DNA from 4 places in the Vibrio sp. V30_P3S12P165 genome. Region 3 is predicted to be linked to each of the others. Evidence: predicted binding sites of a transcription regulator. Region 3 holds the regulator's gene; each other region holds the start of a gene.
What was found. Region 3 encodes PurR, which represses purine synthesis genes. Its sites were predicted from a motif close to TNANGNAAACGTTTNCNTNA; they were not measured.
Positions count from the first base shown of each region.

Region 1 (4,199 bases), on a different contig from region 3:
CTGCTGTCTCATTGGTCGTTAAGGGTGATTGATAGGGCACTGATTGTAGACAAAGGGGTTATGGTTGCCTTGAATTTTAGCAATTCGTCGATCACGTTCACATTCCCATTCGTCAACTGGATATTGGCTATCCCATACCTGCATCAATTGGGCTTGCTGTTTCGATAAACGAAAACCGTATTGCTGGCTCATATACCAATAAGTTCGGGCAATGGCTCCGCGTGCGCGTGCCGGTGGCATGGCCTTTCGTTGAGCAAAATTGACTTGCATTTCACACTGCCCATAAGTGACGCCATCAATACCATTCCATTGACTAAAATTAAAGTTAGAGCGATCACCGTTAACCTCACCAATTGCCGGAGTCAGGTTGTGTAAATCGGCTTCCATTTGGCGAAAATGTTGGTCATGGTGCGTGCAATTTTTTCGACCGCCTTCTTGCCAGCATTGCAATTGATGGCCAAATTGCCAAGCGGGGACCACATGTTCCCACTCTATACGATTGGCTCGTACGGCTTGTTTACGTATTTGGTAGCCACAAGACTCAAGCTCAGGAAGCCCTTTTTTTCCTTTCCAAGTAATGTTACATCCGCAGTAAAAACTGATCGGATGCTGTTGATAAATCGTGATTGCCGCTTTTTTGGCTTGAGAAAAAGAGGTGGGTGCAGAAGCAAATAGCCCACGACTAAAGAGCAGTAGGCATATAGTGGATAGCAAACGAAAATGAAACATAATTTAGACTGGTTTTAGTATGATTTTTCTCAGTCTAACACTCAAAAAATGGCCTGCCTATCCATTAGGGAAGCGAACGATTAACGAGTTAGCTGTTGGCCGGTAAAATGTAGTGGCTGTTGACAGCGTCGGCAGCGATAAGTGGCTTGTTGACGTAATACTTTATTATGGCGGCGTATCGACAGCGGATAGCTTTGGCATGAACACCGATATTCGAATGTTTTACCTTGGACAGAATGGACATTAAACGAGTGAGTGGTGCGCGGAACACACTGAAACACCTGTGACATTATCTGTTGCCATTCTGCACCATGAGGACGAACTCGACCATATTGATGATAAGTGATGAGGTGGGCAATTTCATGGGGGATGACTTCGGAGAGAAACGCATGTGTGTTTTCTATAAATAAAATAGGATTTAAACGAATTTCCCATAGCTGAAGATAGGCTTTTCCTGCCGTTTTGCCTCGCAGTTTAAAGTTGAGACTCGGCAGAGGGAATGGATAAGCAAAATAGTCACTAGCCAGTTTGATGCAGTGTTCTATTTGCCGGTGAGCGCGATAGTGTAATTCAAAGTCAAGCAAGGGGAACTCCCAATAAAAAACCCCAGCCGAGGCTGAGGTTCTATTATATCAATAAGTATTGATTTACTTAATACCAGCAAAATCACGCAATTGGGCCGCTTTATCGGTTGCTTCCCATGGGAATTCCTCTCGACCAAAGTGGCCATAGGCTGCGGTTTTCTTATAAATTGGTTGCAGTAAGTTCAGCATCTCTTGTAACCCATAAGGGCGGAGATCAAATAATTGGCGTACCGCCTCAATGATAATATCATGTGAGACTTTTTCTGTGCCAAAAGTCTCCACCATAATAGACGTTGGATCAGCTACGCCAATCGCGTAGGAAAGCTGAATTTCACAACGATCAGCCATACCCGCGGCCACAATGTTTTTCGCCACATAACGAGCAGCATAAGCAGCGCTACGGTCAACTTTGGATGGATCTTTACCTGAGAATGCTCCACCACCGTGGCGAGCTGCGCCGCCATAGGTATCAACGATAATTTTACGTCCGGTTAAGCCACAGTCGCCCATTGGGCCACCAATCACGAAACGACCCGTTGGGTTGATAAAGAATTTGGTCTCTTTGCTTAACCATTCGGCTGGTAAAACGGGTTTGATGATTTCCTCCATGACGCCTTCACGTAGATCGGCGGTGGAAACCGAATCACTGTGTTGCGTTGACAGAACGACAGCGTCGATGCCGACGATGTTTCCTTGATCATATTGGAAGGTAACTTGCGATTTCGCATCAGGGCGTAGCCATTCAAGCGTACCGTTTTTACGAACTTCAGCTTGGCGTTGCATTAAGCGATGAGCATAAGTAATGGGGGCCGGCATGAGTACGTCAGTTTCATTACACGCATAACCAAACATGATGCCCTGGTCGCCCGCGCCTTGTTCTTTCGGATCAGCTTTGTCAACCCCTTGATTTATATCTGGAGATTGTTTGCCAATCGTATTGAGTACTGCACATGAATTGGCATCAAATCCCATATCCGAGTGAGTGTAACCAATCTCACGTACAGTGTGACGAGTGAGTTCTTCAATGTCGACCCAAGCTGAAGTGGTGATTTCGCCGCCAACCATCACCATGCCAGTTTTGACATAAGTCTCACAGGCGACGCGTGCTTTCGGATCTTGTTCTAAAATGGCATCAAGTACCGCGTCAGAGATTTGGTCGGCAATTTTATCTGGATGACCTTCTGATACGGATTCAGAAGTAAACAAGTGTTTAGCCATGATAGCTCCAAAAAGTTATATCAGTAACGAGCAGTCAACGAGAATGACTGAACGATGAAATTGTTCAATATGTAGGCGTTTCTACATCTAGACGTCTATTCTAGTTTTCAGCGCTTAAATTACAAGCTCTTTTTTAGTTTATCTTATAGCCAAACGTTTGCTCAAAATTATAAGATTTTTATCGTTATACCGAAATATGTGGTAACACCTTGCAAAAATAGAATAAATCACCAGCAAAAGGTTTGCAGAGCCCGAGGGGCTTTGCGACAATACTGACCTCGATTTTTACTCATCTCGCTTACTTCCCATTTAGGAGTTGACATGTCTTCTCGCAAACAACTTGCCAATGCGATCCGTGCTCTGAGCATGGACGGCGTTCAAAAAGCTAATTCTGGCCACCCGGGTGCCCCGATGGGGATGGCGGATATCGCTGAAGTGCTGTGGCGTTCACATTTAAACCACAATCCACAAAACCCACACTGGGCTGATCGCGACCGTTTTGTCTTGTCTAATGGTCACGGTTCTATGCTAATTTACTCACTGTTACACCTAACAGGATACGAGCTTTCGATTGACGATCTAAAAAATTTCCGTCAGTTACACTCGAAAACGCCAGGCCACCCAGAATATGGTTATGCGCCAGGTATTGAAACAACAACTGGCCCACTCGGGCAAGGCATTACTAATGCCGTGGGGATGGCGATTGCAGAAAAAGCATTAGCCGCTCAATTTAATAAACCAGGCCACGATATTGTCGATCACTTTACTTATGTGTTTATGGGTGATGGCTGCTTAATGGAAGGCATTTCTCATGAAGCGTGTTCACTTGCTGGTACGCTTGGCCTTGGCAAACTGATTGCTTTTTGGGATGACAACGGCATCTCTATTGATGGTCATGTAGAAGGATGGTTCTCTGACGATACACCAAAACGCTTTGAAGCTTACGGTTGGCATGTGATCCCAGCGGTTGACGGCCATGATGCGGATGCGATTCATGCCGCGATCGAAGCGGCAAAAGCGGAAACGTCTCGCCCAACCCTCATTTGTACCAAAACCATTATCGGGTTTGGCTCTCCTAATAAAGCCGGCTCACACGATTGCCATGGTGCGCCACTAGGCAACGATGAAATCAAAGCGGCTCGTGAATTCTTAGGTTGGGAACACGCACCATTTGAAATTCCTGCGGATATTTATGCACAGTGGGATGCTAAACAAGTCGGTGCAAGCAAAGAAGCGGCTTGGAATGAGAAATTTGCTGCTTACGCGAAAGCTTACCCAGCAGAAGCCGCAGAATACAAACGCCGCGTAGCGGGTGAATTGCCAGCTAATTGGGAAGCTGCCACCAGCGAGATTATCGCTAACCTGCAAGCCAACCCTGCCAATATTGCTTCACGTAAAGCGTCTCAAAACGCGCTCGAAGCGTTTGGTAAGTTATTGCCAGAATTTATGGGCGGCTCGGCGGACTTAGCGCCATCAAACCTCACTATGTGGTCAGGATCTCAATCTCTGACGGCAGAAGATTTTTCCGGTAATTATATCCATTATGGCGTGCGTGAATTTGGCATGACGGCGATCATCAATGGTATCGCTCTGCATGGCGGCTTCGTTCCTTACGGTGCGACCTTCCTGATGTTTATGGAATACGCCCGTAACGCGATGCGTATGGCT
Region 1 covers NZ_WXWH01000005.1:35,369-39,567, reverse strand. Annotated here, with positions in the region: gene CAG57_RS00920 (endonuclease) at 19-729, opposite strand; gene CAG57_RS00915 (SprT family zinc-dependent metalloprotease) at 810-1,313, opposite strand; gene metK (methionine adenosyltransferase) at 1,377-2,531, opposite strand; gene tkt (transketolase) at 2,853-4,199, shown strand, end outside.
Region 1: metK (methionine adenosyltransferase) is a predicted target of PurR. The motif match lies at 2,677-2,696, and genes of this name have one in related genera.

Region 2 (4,199 bases), on a different contig from region 3:
TCGAATTTAGCACTGAAGCACCTTTGACAGGTAAAATAGCATGAGCAAACCAATTCAAATGGAAAGAGGCGTTAAGTACCGTGACGCCGATAAAATGGCCTTAATTCCAGTTAAGACAATGCCCACCGAGCAGCATGAAGTTTTACGTAAACCGGCATGGATGAAAATTAAATTACCGGCGGATAGCCAACGTATCCAAGATATCAAAGCAGCAATGCGTAAGAATAATCTTCACTCCGTGTGTGAAGAAGCTTCTTGCCCAAACCTCGCAGAATGTTTCAATCACGGCACTGCAACCTTTATGATTCTTGGCGCGATTTGTACTCGTCGCTGCCCCTTCTGTGATGTTGCCCATGGCCGCCCCATCGCGCCCGATAGTGAAGAACCCCAAAAACTGGCCCAAACCATCCATGACATGAAACTCAAATATGTGGTGATCACCTCCGTTGATCGTGATGATTTACGTGATGGAGGAGCCCAGCATTTTGCCGATTGTAACCGGGAGATCCGAGCACTCAACCCAGGCATTCGAATAGAAACACTAGTACCCGATTTTCGGGGTCGCATGGATATCGCTTTAGATAAACTCAATGATAATCCACCCGATGTTTTTAACCATAACCTTGAAACCGCCCCTCGTTTGTATCGTAAAGCTCGCCCCGGAGCAAACTACAAGTGGTCACTTGAACTGTTGAAAAAATTTAAAGAAAGACACCCAGATGTCCCAACTAAATCAGGCTTAATGATGGGGCTTGGGGAAACCAAAGAAGAGATCATTGAAGTACTCAAAGACTTGCGTGCACACGGTGTCACCATGTTAACGCTAGGCCAATATCTAGCCCCCAGTCGCCACCACTTACCGGTTGAACGCTACGTCCCACCTGAAGAGTTTGATGAGCTAAAAGAAATCGCCCTTGAGCTTGGCTTTACCCATGCTGCTTGCGGGCCATTTGTACGCTCTTCCTACCATGCTGATTTGCAAGCGAAAGGCATGGAAGTTAAATAGATTCATCTGAATAGCAGAAAAGTCGACAAAATGTCGACTTTTTTATTAAACTAAACAAATACATCAATAATAATGATTAGCTTGGGCAAACAGAACATCGCTATCTAGACAATAAGGATCATGCTAATGAATAAAGTCGGCTTTCTTGCTTTACTAGCCGTAGCAGTGACTGCTGGGTGTAGCTCTAATACCCAACAAGATAATTTTCGTGAAGCCTCTTTTGAGCTGTGTAATACCGAAGTGAATATCTATTCGGTCAGTGATGATGGTCGAGTACGTATTGTCTGCGCCGATGGCTCTAAGTTTGCTCTACAAAGTGAAAAGACATTAAACACCATGCGAGATATCAACATTGATTATTGTGATGGTGAAGGGTTAGGTAAATTTAGCGAAAGTAGTAAGTACTATCTTTTTCAATGCAAGTCAGGCACCTTGCTAAGCATTTCAAAATAGTATCGCCAATGATTGACTCATTCGTCTATAAATAAGGCCCGCCAATGCGGGCCTTATTTTCCAATAAAACCACTAGCCGTTATGCGTACACAGGTAAGCGCTTACAAATCGCTAAGACTTTCTGTTTCGTCGCTTCAATGACGGCAGGATCGTTGATGTTATCTAAGACATCACACATCCAGTTCGCCAAATCTTTCGCATCTTGCTCCGTAAAACCACGGCGAGTAATCGCTGGGCTACCAACACGGATACCAGACGTAACAAATGGGCTACGAGGATCGTTAGGTACCGAGTTTTTATTGACGGTAATATTCGCGGCACCTAGCGCAGCGTCAGCATCTTTACCGGTAATATCTTTATCAATCAGATCGACCAAAAATAGATGGTTTTCAGTACCATTGGATACAATTTTATAACCACGAGCTTGGAACTGGCTCACCATCGCTTTAGCATTTTGTACCACACGAGTTTGATAAGCTTTAAATTCAGGCTCCATCGCTTCTTTAAATGCCACCGCTTTAGCCGCGATTACGTGCATTAGAGGGCCACCTTGACCACCAGGGAATACCGCTGAGTTGAGTTTTTTATACAACTCTTCGCCTGCGTTTGACAAAATCAAACCACCGCGCGGCCCCGCTAACGTTTTGTGCGTTGTTGTGGTGACAACATGTGCATAGGGTACTGGTGTTGGATAAACCCCTGCAGCCACCAAACCAGCAATGTGAGCCATGTCGACAAATAAATACGCATCAATTTTATCCGCAATTTCACGCATCCGTTTCCAATCAACGATTTGTGAGTAAGCAGAGAAACCACCAATGATCATTTTAGGTTTATGCTCAATCGCAAGGGCTTCCATTTCGTCATAGTTAATCTGACCGCTCTCATCAATGCCATAAGGAATAATGTTGTAAAGCTTGCCAGAGAAGTTTACCGGGGAGCCGTGAGTTAAATGACCACCGTGCGCTAAACTCATCCCCAGAACCGTGTCGCCTGGGTTAAGCAGTGCCATATACACGGCACTGTTTGCCTGTGAACCTGAGTGCGGCTGAACGTTCGCATATTCACAGCCAAATAGCTGACAAGCGCGATCAATCGCTAATGCTTCTGCTTTATCAACGTATTCACAGCCACCATAATAGCGTTTACCGGGGTAACCTTCTGCGTATTTGTTGGTTAATTGAGAACCTTGCGCTTCCATAACCCGTGGGCTAGTGTAGTTTTCTGAAGCAATAAGCTCGATGTGTTCTTCTTGGCGAAGGGTTTCTTCTTGAATTGCTGCGAATAGCTCCGCATCGTAATCAGCGATATTCATATCACGCTTAAGCATCTGTATCTCCTGACTCAGATTTATCTGAAATTAGCTAAAAACCACACAATGACCCAAACGCAAACGTTTTCGTCACCCTAATGGGGCGTATTCTACCTAATTTGTTCTTTAGCATAAAGCCCAAATCACACAAAATATCATGCAGTTTTTTCATAATGACGGACAAGTTTTTTCATCTTATCGCTTGGGAAAAGCGCACCACTTGTCGAAGTGTCAATTTTACGCTTTACACGCTGTAAAGCGCCAGTGACATAGGTGTACCTTAATTTTGTTCCGCTTGCTACCGAAAATAATGAGTTTTCATTAGTATACCGGATTACTGGTCTAAATAGACCGAATAAGTCGATTTCCCTTCTCACCAACCGACTACGACTTATTTATACATTTTGGCTGATCATCGTCCTCGTTCAAGTCGGACAAGGAAAGACCACCAGCCACTATACTCAAACTGAAAAAATAGGGAACATATTGGTCAATATGGAAAAACATACCCATAAAGAAGATATTATCGCGATGTTAACTGGCACCTTTTTAGTCGCTCAAGGCGTTTTTTTTCTTCAAGCTGGAGAGCTGCTTACTGGAGGAACCGCCGGGCTCGCATTGCTCTTGACCCATTTGCTACCTTGGTCATTCGGCGTTCTTTACTTTATCGCCAATAGCCCATTTTATCTGTTGGCTTGGCGTCGTTTTGGCCGTCGATTTGCTTTAAATAGTGTGATATGTGGTGCTTTGGTCTCTCTCTTCGCCGATCACTTATCGCTATTTATTTCACTCAACACTGTAAATCCCTTTTATTGTGCTTTGGCAGGAGGTTTGCTGATGGGCTTGGGTATGCTGATTCTTTTCCGCCACCGTGCAAGCCTGGGCGGGTTTAATGTGCTTTGCCTATATATTCAAGATCGATATGCTATTTCTGTCGGTAAAACACAAATGGCCATTGATGGGATCATTTTGGCCAGCTCATTATTGCTTGTCTCACCGATTACGATCCTGCTTTCGATTTTTGGGGCATTGATTCTTAATATTGTATTGGCAATGAATCATAAACCCACTCGCTATAAAGTGACTTACCAACCTTAATTCGAAGCCCTCTAGCAGATCTTAAGCCGACGAACATGGTCGGCTCAAGATTTATCATTATCAGCCATTAATGGCTCGCTCTACCTTTCACATCATGGCTTAACGCTTTGTTAAGTTCAGATTCTACATAACCAGGAGAACGAGTCGCTTGAGACAGTAGCCGATACATGGCGGGCACCACAAACAGGGTCACAAACGAAGCAAACCCCATACCGAAGAAAATCACCGTCCCCACCGATACTCGACTTTCATACCCAGCCCCCGTGGAAAGAATCAGTGGAACAGAACCAGCTAAGGTGGTGAATGCGGTCATCAAAATTGGCCTTAAAC
Region 2 covers NZ_WXWH01000046.1:56,902-61,100, forward strand. Annotated here, with positions in the region: gene lipB (lipoyl(octanoyl) transferase LipB) at 1-44, shown strand, start outside; gene lipA (lipoyl synthase) at 41-1,006, shown strand; gene CAG57_RS09865 (hypothetical protein) at 1,133-1,459, shown strand; gene glyA (serine hydroxymethyltransferase) at 1,539-2,789, opposite strand; gene CAG57_RS09875 (YitT family protein) at 3,267-3,869, shown strand; gene vexH (vibriobactin export RND transporter permease subunit VexH) at 3,937-4,199, opposite strand, start outside.
Region 2: glyA (serine hydroxymethyltransferase) is a predicted target of PurR. The motif match lies at 2,845-2,864, and genes of this name have one in related genera.

Region 3 (4,199 bases):
TTGAGTGTAATCAACTTATCAGAGAAGCGGCGGTATACCCATTCTTTGAGCAAATAGCGGCTAATCAAAAAGGCGATCGTTGCTCCCAGTGTACTGGCAAAAGACACTAAAAATAAACTGATCCAAAAACCAAATAAGGCCGCACCAAGAAGAGTAAATACAGCCGCGCCAGGAACGGAAAAGGCGGTTAATAAGACATAAAAAACAAAATAGAGCAGAGCTGCGATGGCAAAATGTTCATCAATCCATAGAGATAGTTGAGTGTGGTGCTGTTTGATCGAGCTTAGATTGAGATATTGTTGTAAATTGACAGTGAGCAAGATCACTATCGCAAGTAGTATCAATCCAACCAGCATTTTTCGGGTCATTGAGCGGCCTATACTATAGTGGAAAAATTTAATTAGTGGCAAAATTTAGCGTTATCCAATGGATACAGAATAGAACATATTTGGGTATCGTGTGATTTAGGTTAAACCATGACAATAATTAGCCCTACGCAAGTTGGTTGGGTATACAACTCGCTGAGGGACTAATTATTGTTTGAGTGCTGAAAAGCATGAAGAGAGTGTTTTTAAGATAAACGCTTAATAAGTTCCTCGCGTCGCGAAAGCGGAATGACTGACCAGTGCTTTCTTTCAATTGCGCCTTCTAATGCCCACAATAGCTCTAGGCTAACTTCGCTGGAATGGCTTTGTTGTATCGCTTGATAAGCAGCTAGTGCGCCTTGTTGATGCAGTTGTTCAACGGAGTTGATGCCGGCTTTTTTCAACATGCGCTCAGTGGCTAGTCGTAAATTTGGTAAATCTTTCAGCCGTTCTGGTTTTGATTGCTCTTGGTTGTCTCGTTCAAGTTGAGCAATTTTTAAAGCGGATTGTGCCTCAGATAAGATGAATTGCGGATCTGACCAGCTCGTTTCAGGAAAAGCATAATATTTGGTCACAACGGGGAACCCTTTTTTTGTATACACATAGGGTTGATAACCTTGTTGTTTAAATTTGGCGGCTAATTTATCGTTTGCTCGTATATGCAGTTGGTTATTAACCACTAACGCAAACATCGTGTCATTAGTAAAAATGCCAAAACCACCAAACATTGAACGCGATTTGATACGGCCAAGTGGCTCAAAAAGTCGCATTGAGTCTTTTAATACGGGTTTATCCATGTTGTAAATCTCGGTGTATTAACTAATTCGCCACCAAATCAGGTCCGAGAGACTAGCAAAAAACTGCTAAAAGATGTCAATAAGAAGTTAACTTCCTGTCTATGCAGTTTAGCCATCGGCAACCCCGCTACCTACCACATTCGGGTTTAGGCCGGAGGCTTTGCGTCCCACCCTTTCAGATGGTTTGCCCTGTGCGTGACATACTGTATTCCGAGTATTACCTCAGAATACGGATGATAAAGTCATTAAAACTGAACCGTTGTCACTTTTCATTTTTTTGAAAATGTGACTCTGGTTCGATTTTTAGTGATTTTAATCGGTTTAGTTACGCTTATCCATCATTTTTTGGTTAAGTCTCGTACCGTATCGCGTTCAACAATTTCTGGATGCATTTCAAATGTACGGCGTTCGTGTTCTTTATCTTTAATTCGTTCCAGCAGTATTTCAAAGGCATTTTTACCGACTCGGCGTTTGGGCTGGTGAATGGTAGTTAATGGTGGCGAAAAATATTCAGCAAGTTCAATATTATCGTATCCGATAATGGACATGTCGTCAGGAACTCTAACTCCACGTTGTTGTAAACGGCTGATTAAGCCAAGTGCCATCGTATCATTAAAACAAAATACAGCGGTTGGGCGAGTATCCATGGCGAGAATTTTATCGGCCGCTAAAACGGCGGTATCACATTCAAAGTTACCTTCTAAAATCCAATCATCATTAACGGGAAGGTTCGCTTCGGCCATGGCACGACGAAATCCAGTAATCCGTTCTTGGCAAGCGGCTTTGACAAAATGACCACTAAGACAAGCGATAGCTTTATGCCCTTTCTCAATCAGATACTTCGTTGCGAGATAACCCCCTTCTTCTGAGTTATCAATGATCTTATCCGCTTGAGATGTTTCTGGCCCCCAATCCATAATGACTTTAGGAATGTCTGGGTGGCTTTCGAGCATTTCCAGTAACTCTTCTGTTAAGTCAGAGCACATGACCAACATGCCATCGACACGTTTTTCTGCCAACATGCGAATGTAGTCACGTTGTTTTTCATAAATCCCACCGGTATTACATAAAATCAATGTATACCCTTGGCGGTAGCAATAACTTTCAACCCCATCAATCACTTCAGAAAAGAAAAGATTGGTTGATTGCGTGACGAGCATACCAATTGTACGTGTTGTGTTGCATTTTAAGCTCCTTGCCACCGCGCTTGGTGCGTAGTTCAGTTGCTTAACTGCTTCGAGTACTTTTTCTTGTGTCGTTTCTGCAACAAAACGGGTTTTGTTGATCACATGAGATACGGTCGTTGTGGATACACCCGCTAAGCGTGCAACGTCTTTAATCGTAGCCATAAATTTATCCTATCAATGACTGCTGGAGCCGGCATAGGCTTTCACTTCATTGAGTGCAGCAGTAGTTATACCCAGGCTTCCCTCTGATAGGGGCATTCGGCGTTATGATGCGATAGGCGATGTTGATTTTATGATACTGGCTGAGAAAAATAGCCATTTTGCCTGTTGCTTGACGATAACGCTTCATGATTTGGGCACCGGCTTTAATTAGCCTAAAAGTAATAAAAAAACAAAAACCGCTGTTAAATAGCGGCTTGATTTTTACATTCATCTTGTCAGTAGCGAGCAAGATTTTAGACTGCAACGACTCAACCCGCAATGAAATTTAGCTTAAATATGCATTATAACCATACAAAATTGTCAGTAAACGTAGCAATTTGTGAGCAAGAGCCGTGTATCTTGATTTGCTGGTTTATTGGTTATTGAGTATCACTGAGTTCAGCGTTGTTATGCTGACTGACCCAATCTCGCATTGATTGCCACATCAGTCCCATCGTTTCAAACCAATAGCGCTCTGTTTGTTCTAGATATTTGGCTTTGGGAATGTATTTATCCCAAGCTTGACTCACCTTCGTTTGGGCTAGGTAGTTGGTCGGAGCAGGGATAGGCGTGAGTCCAACAGAGTGAAATTCATTCATCGCTCGTGCCATATGACTTGCAGAAGTGACAAGAACCAGTTTTTTATGCTGAACAAAAGCAGCAGCTTGCCGCGCTTCTTCCCAAGTATCTTGTGCGGTTTCCAGTAAAATAATATCAGATTTTGACACACCAAGCGCGAGAGCCACCTTGGCGAGCATTCTCGCATGGCTAAATTCAGTACCACCGGCATAGCCTGATAAAATCAGCTTAGCGCCAGGGTACATGTGTAAAATACGGATGCCTTCCGTTAAGCGCATCAATGCCGTTCGAGTTAACTCCGAGGTGGGTGGAATCGTACCATCCACAACATGGCCATTGCCAAGCACCATCACATAATCAACGGAACCGTCGACGGGCAGAAACGCGCTGTATTGACGCTCTAAAGGCATTAAGAGGCGGCTAGAAAGGGGTTGAAAGGCAATTAAAAACAGACCGCTCAATGCAAAGAGCACCACAAGACAGCCTGTTTTACGTTTGGCGGTAAACATGATTAACATTAAACCGACAAAACCAATGATCAGCAGTGCTGGCAAAGGCATCAGAAGCGAGGAAACGATTTTTTTCAGCTCAAACATAAACAAAATAGTCCGAAAAAACAGCACTTGATAGTAAAATCAGCGAAAGATTCTTTATTCCTGCCATTCCTATGACAGAATAGCAGCACGATTGATTATCATAGCTCAAGCCACAGTGACAGAAGACCGTAATTTCGACGATATTGCCCACAAATTTGCAAAAAACATTTATGGTTCTGACAAAGGTGAGATTCGCCAAGTAATTGTTTGGCAAGACCTCATGAGTCTACTTACCCATTTCGATGAAGCACAAGCTCCGTTGCACATTTTAGACGCGGGCGGTGGTTTGGCACAGATGTCACAAAGATTAGCGAAATTTGGTCACAATGTCACTCTATGCGATCTTTCTTCTGAAATGTTGCATTTGGCAAAACAGGCGGTTATTCAGAACGGTTTACTTGAACGGTATTGCTTTGTACATACCCCTGTCCAAGCGATCGATAAACATTTACCAGCACCTGTCGACATCGTGAT
Region 3 covers NZ_WXWH01000030.1:190,792-194,990, reverse strand. Annotated here, with positions in the region: gene CAG57_RS06530 (TVP38/TMEM64 family protein) at 1-368, opposite strand, end outside; gene CAG57_RS06525 (TfoX/Sxy family DNA transformation protein) at 572-1,162, opposite strand; cyclic di-GMP riboswitch class I at 1,277-1,361, opposite strand; gene purR (HTH-type transcriptional repressor PurR) at 1,501-2,511, opposite strand; gene elyC (envelope biogenesis factor ElyC) at 2,931-3,752, opposite strand; gene cmoM (tRNA uridine 5-oxyacetic acid(34) methyltransferase CmoM) at 3,841-4,199, shown strand, end outside.

Region 4 (4,199 bases), on a different contig from region 3:
GGCTCATTCACGCAAGTTCGTATGGGGGTAGGCAAAGAAAGCTATATTTTATGGATGAAGATCGAAGCACTACCAGACAAAATATTACGGATTCCTCTTTCTGAGCTGAGAGAAGAGGATTTTGCCCCATTATTTCGTAATAGTATTGTGGTGGCGATTTTCATTCTAGTCGGAGGTTGGTTATTCATTCGCTTACAGAATCGCCCATTGAGCCTGTTAGAAAAAGCCGCCCTCTCGGTGGGACGCGGTGAAATTCCGCCACCTATTGCCGAAAAAGGGGCCAGCGAAATCCGTGCGGTCACTCGGGCTTTTAATCAAATGTCTCAAGGCATTCAAGCATTAGAAGAGGATCGGGCACTACTGATGGCCGGGATCAGCCATGATTTAAGAACGCCATTAACACGTATTCGCTTAGCCACCGAGATGATGTCACCAGAAGATAGCTACTTAGCGGAAGGGATCATTAGCGATACTGAAGAGTGCAATGAAATCATCAGCCAGTTTATGGACTATTTAAAACCGGTCGATAAGCAGACGTTTCAATCGGTCGATTTAAATGACATTGCCAGTGATGTCGCGTGTTCTGAAGGTGGATATGAAGTGCAGATCGATGCGCAATTATCACAAGACATTGAGCCAGTGTTTGGCAACCCGATTGCGATTAAGCGGGCGGTCAGTAATTTAGTGGTTAATGCCCTGCGCTATGGCAATGGCTGGGTGCAAGTGAGCACTGGGATCACCGCAGATAAAAAAATGGCTTGGGTGTGTGTGCAAGACAATGGCCCAGGGATTGAGCCCAGCCAAGTCAATAAAGTGTTTGAACCCTTTATTCGTGGCGATACCGCTCGAGGAAGTGAAGGCACCGGACTTGGGCTGGCGATTGTAAAACGGATTGTAAGCCAGCACCATGGTGCGGTGGTGCTCAATAACCGTGCCGAAGGCGGCTTAAAAATTCAACTCAGTTTCCCAACCCAATCTCGTTAGATTATTGAAGCGGTTGCCCAGAACAACCGGCTTGGGGGAAGGTGCGAGATGTTCTAACTGGGTTTAAATATTAAGCGTCATCAAGTTTATTGACTATCATGTGAAGAAAGTACAGTTATCCTCGGTGACGCGAGCGCGATAAGCATTGCGGGCATTTTATTCTTGCTCTAGGGCTTGCTCGGTTCTGGTTGCTTTAGCGCGAGCGTTATGCTCGGGTAACAGCAAGTTAAGCACAATGGCGGTAATGCCACCTGCGGCGACGCCAGATGAGAAAATACTCTTAATAAACTCGGGCATAAATTGCAGAATTTCTGGTTTTTGTGCAATACCTAAGCCCATTGAAAACGACAGAGCCATAATCAAAATCGCACGTCGGTCGAGGTCAACGCGAGAAATAATTCGTACCCCGGCTGCGGCAATAGTGCCGAACATCACAATGGTGGCCCCCCCGAGTACCGGCTCTGGGATCAGTTGTACAAAACTTGCCACTCCGGGAAATAAACCCAGTAAAACCAACATTGCGGCAATAAAGTATCCGACATAACGGCTGGCGACACCGGTGAGCAAAATTACCCCATTGTTTTGGCTAAACGTGGAATTAGGAAAACTATTAAAGACAGCCGCTAGGGCCGAGTTCAGGCCATCGGCCAAGACGCCGCCCTTAATCCGTTTCATATAAATTGGGCCTTTGACCGGCTCGCCAGACACTTCCGATGTGGCGGTAATGTCTCCAATTGCCTCTAACGCGGTGATCAAGAAAATAAGAACTAAAGGAATAAATAACGACCAATCAAAACTGAGCCCGTACTGCATTGGGATCGGCAGCGCCATCAAGCTACTTTCTGGCTTTTGGCTGGTATCCACCATGCCCATCAAGTAAGCCATGATATACCCCACCACCATGGCAATCACAATCGAAGCGACTCGGACATAAGGGTTTCGGGCGCGATTTAAGATCACAATCAAGGCCAATACGGTGCCCGCTAACGCTAGCTTATCTAAACTGCCGAACGTGCCATCACTTAATGCGGCATAACCACCGCCGATAGAGACAAGGCCAACTTGCACCAAGGTTAAGCCGATCAAGGTTACCACAATACCGGACACTAATGGGGTGATGATACGTTGGGCAAACTGCAAAACGCGCGAGAGCAAAATTTCCGCAAAAGAGGCGACTAAAATGGTACCAAAGATGGCCGCCATCATGCTGGAGATATCGGCACCACCAGCTTTTAACGCTAAACCTGCGCCAATAATTGGGCCTAAAAAGTTAAAGCTGGTGCCTTGAATAGAGAGCAAACCGGAGCCAATCGGGCCGAAGGTGCGAATCTGAATAAAGGATGATAAGCCAGAGGCAAACAGCGACATGCTAATGATGGTGTTGGTTTGATCCGCAGGAACCCCTAATGATTGACAAATAATCAAGGACGGTGTGATGACCGCAACAAACATGGCAAGCAAGTGTTGCAGTGCCGCAAATAGGGTTTGTGGTAGAGGTGGACGATCATTTAATTGATAGATCAAGTCCGATTGGCGTGAAGCGTGTGGCTGACTCATGGTGTTATTCCTAATCGTGTCTGGCTGAGTGCGCTGAATGGGCAGTCACCGTCGAGTTGAGTGTTTACCTGTGATTGCTGTTAATCAGGCTCAACTCTGAGTGTTAATAACCATCAGGTTATTTTGGGCGGCGATTATAGAGGTTTTTATCAAAAAAGCAAACGATTGCTTTTGGGCGTTGATCCCTTGCTCTGTTATGGTGGGTAAAAGTACGCCACCGCAATTAGGCTTTGGCGTAAACGTCTCGTTCTGCTAACCAACGCTCAATAATCGCTTTCGCATTGGTGGGATAGTGATCGTGAATATGACGCGCAAGGCGTTGTACTTCAGGAATCAGCGATTGATCGCGAATTAAATCGGCAATTTTAAAATCGGCTAGGCCGGTCTGCTTGGTGCCCAAGAGTTCGCCCGGGCCTCGAATCTCTAAATCGCGCTGCGCGATAACAAAACCATCATTGCTTTCGCGTAATACGCCAAGGCGTTTTTGAGCGGTTTTTGAGAGTGGGGCGTGGTAAAGCAAGACGCAATGGCTGGCGACAGAGCCTCGTCCGACTCGGCCACGTAATTGGTGCAGTTGTGCTAATCCTAAGCGCTCTGGGTTTTCAATGATCATTAAACTGGCATTTGGGACATCGACCCCAACTTCGATAACGGTCGTCGCGACCAGTAGATGCAGTTGGTTGTCCTTGAAGGCTTGCATAACTTGCTGTTTTTCAGCTGCTTTCATTCGCCCATGAACTAAACCAATATTGAGTTCGGCTAATTGTTGCTGCAGTTCTTGTGCGGTATCGGCAGCCGCTTGTGCCTCCAAGACTTCTGATTCATCAATTAAAGTACAAACCCAATACGCTTGTTTATGTTCGTTAAGGCAAGCGTGTCGAACCCGTTCAATGATGTCTGCGCGTTTGGTGTCTGGAATCGCCACGGTCTGAATCGGTGTTCGACCGGGAGGCAGTTCGTCAATCACTGAGGTTTCTAAATCGGCGTAAGCAGTCATGGCTAAGGTGCGAGGAATGGGTGTGGCGGTCATAATTAACTGATGTGGATACGCTCCTTGTTTAGCGCCTTTCTCACGCAGCTCAAGACGTTGATGGACACCAAAGCGGTGTTGCTCATCAATAATCACTAACGCGAGTTGATGAAACGCCACTTGCTCTTGAAAGAGCGCATGTGTGCCCACCACCATTTGCGCCTCACCACTGGCAATGCGGGCAAGTTCAGTTTGTTTGGCTTTACCTTTCAATTTACCCGCTAACCAGCCGACAGCAATACCCATCGGTTCAAGCCATTGGCTAAAATTAATCGCGTGCTGTTCTGCCAGCAGTTCGGTCGGAGCCATCAGTGCGACTTGATAACCGTGTTCGATAGCTCGAACTGCGGCTAGGGCGGCAACAAGGGTTTTTCCTGAACCCACATCACCTTGAACTAAACGCATCATTGGGTGCGGTTTAGCAAGGTCGGCTTCGATTTCACGCACCACGCGAGCTTGGGCTTGGGTTGGGCTAAAAGGCAATTGAGCTAACAATTGATGTTTTAATTGCTGGCATTCTGGCAACGGAAGGGCCGTATCTTGCTGGCCTTGACTGCGCACCGCTAGCATGGATAAGTTTTGGGCCAATAATTCTTCCATGATCAAGCGAAGTTGAGCGGGATGACGC
Region 4 covers NZ_WXWH01000060.1:84,243-88,441, reverse strand. Annotated here, with positions in the region: gene envZ (two-component system sensor histidine kinase EnvZ) at 1-984, shown strand, start outside; gene CAG57_RS12440 (uracil-xanthine permease family protein) at 1,141-2,541, opposite strand; gene recG (ATP-dependent DNA helicase RecG) at 2,765-4,199, opposite strand, start outside.
Region 4: CAG57_RS12440 (uracil-xanthine permease family protein) is a predicted target of PurR. The motif match lies at 2,695-2,714, and genes of this name have one in related genera.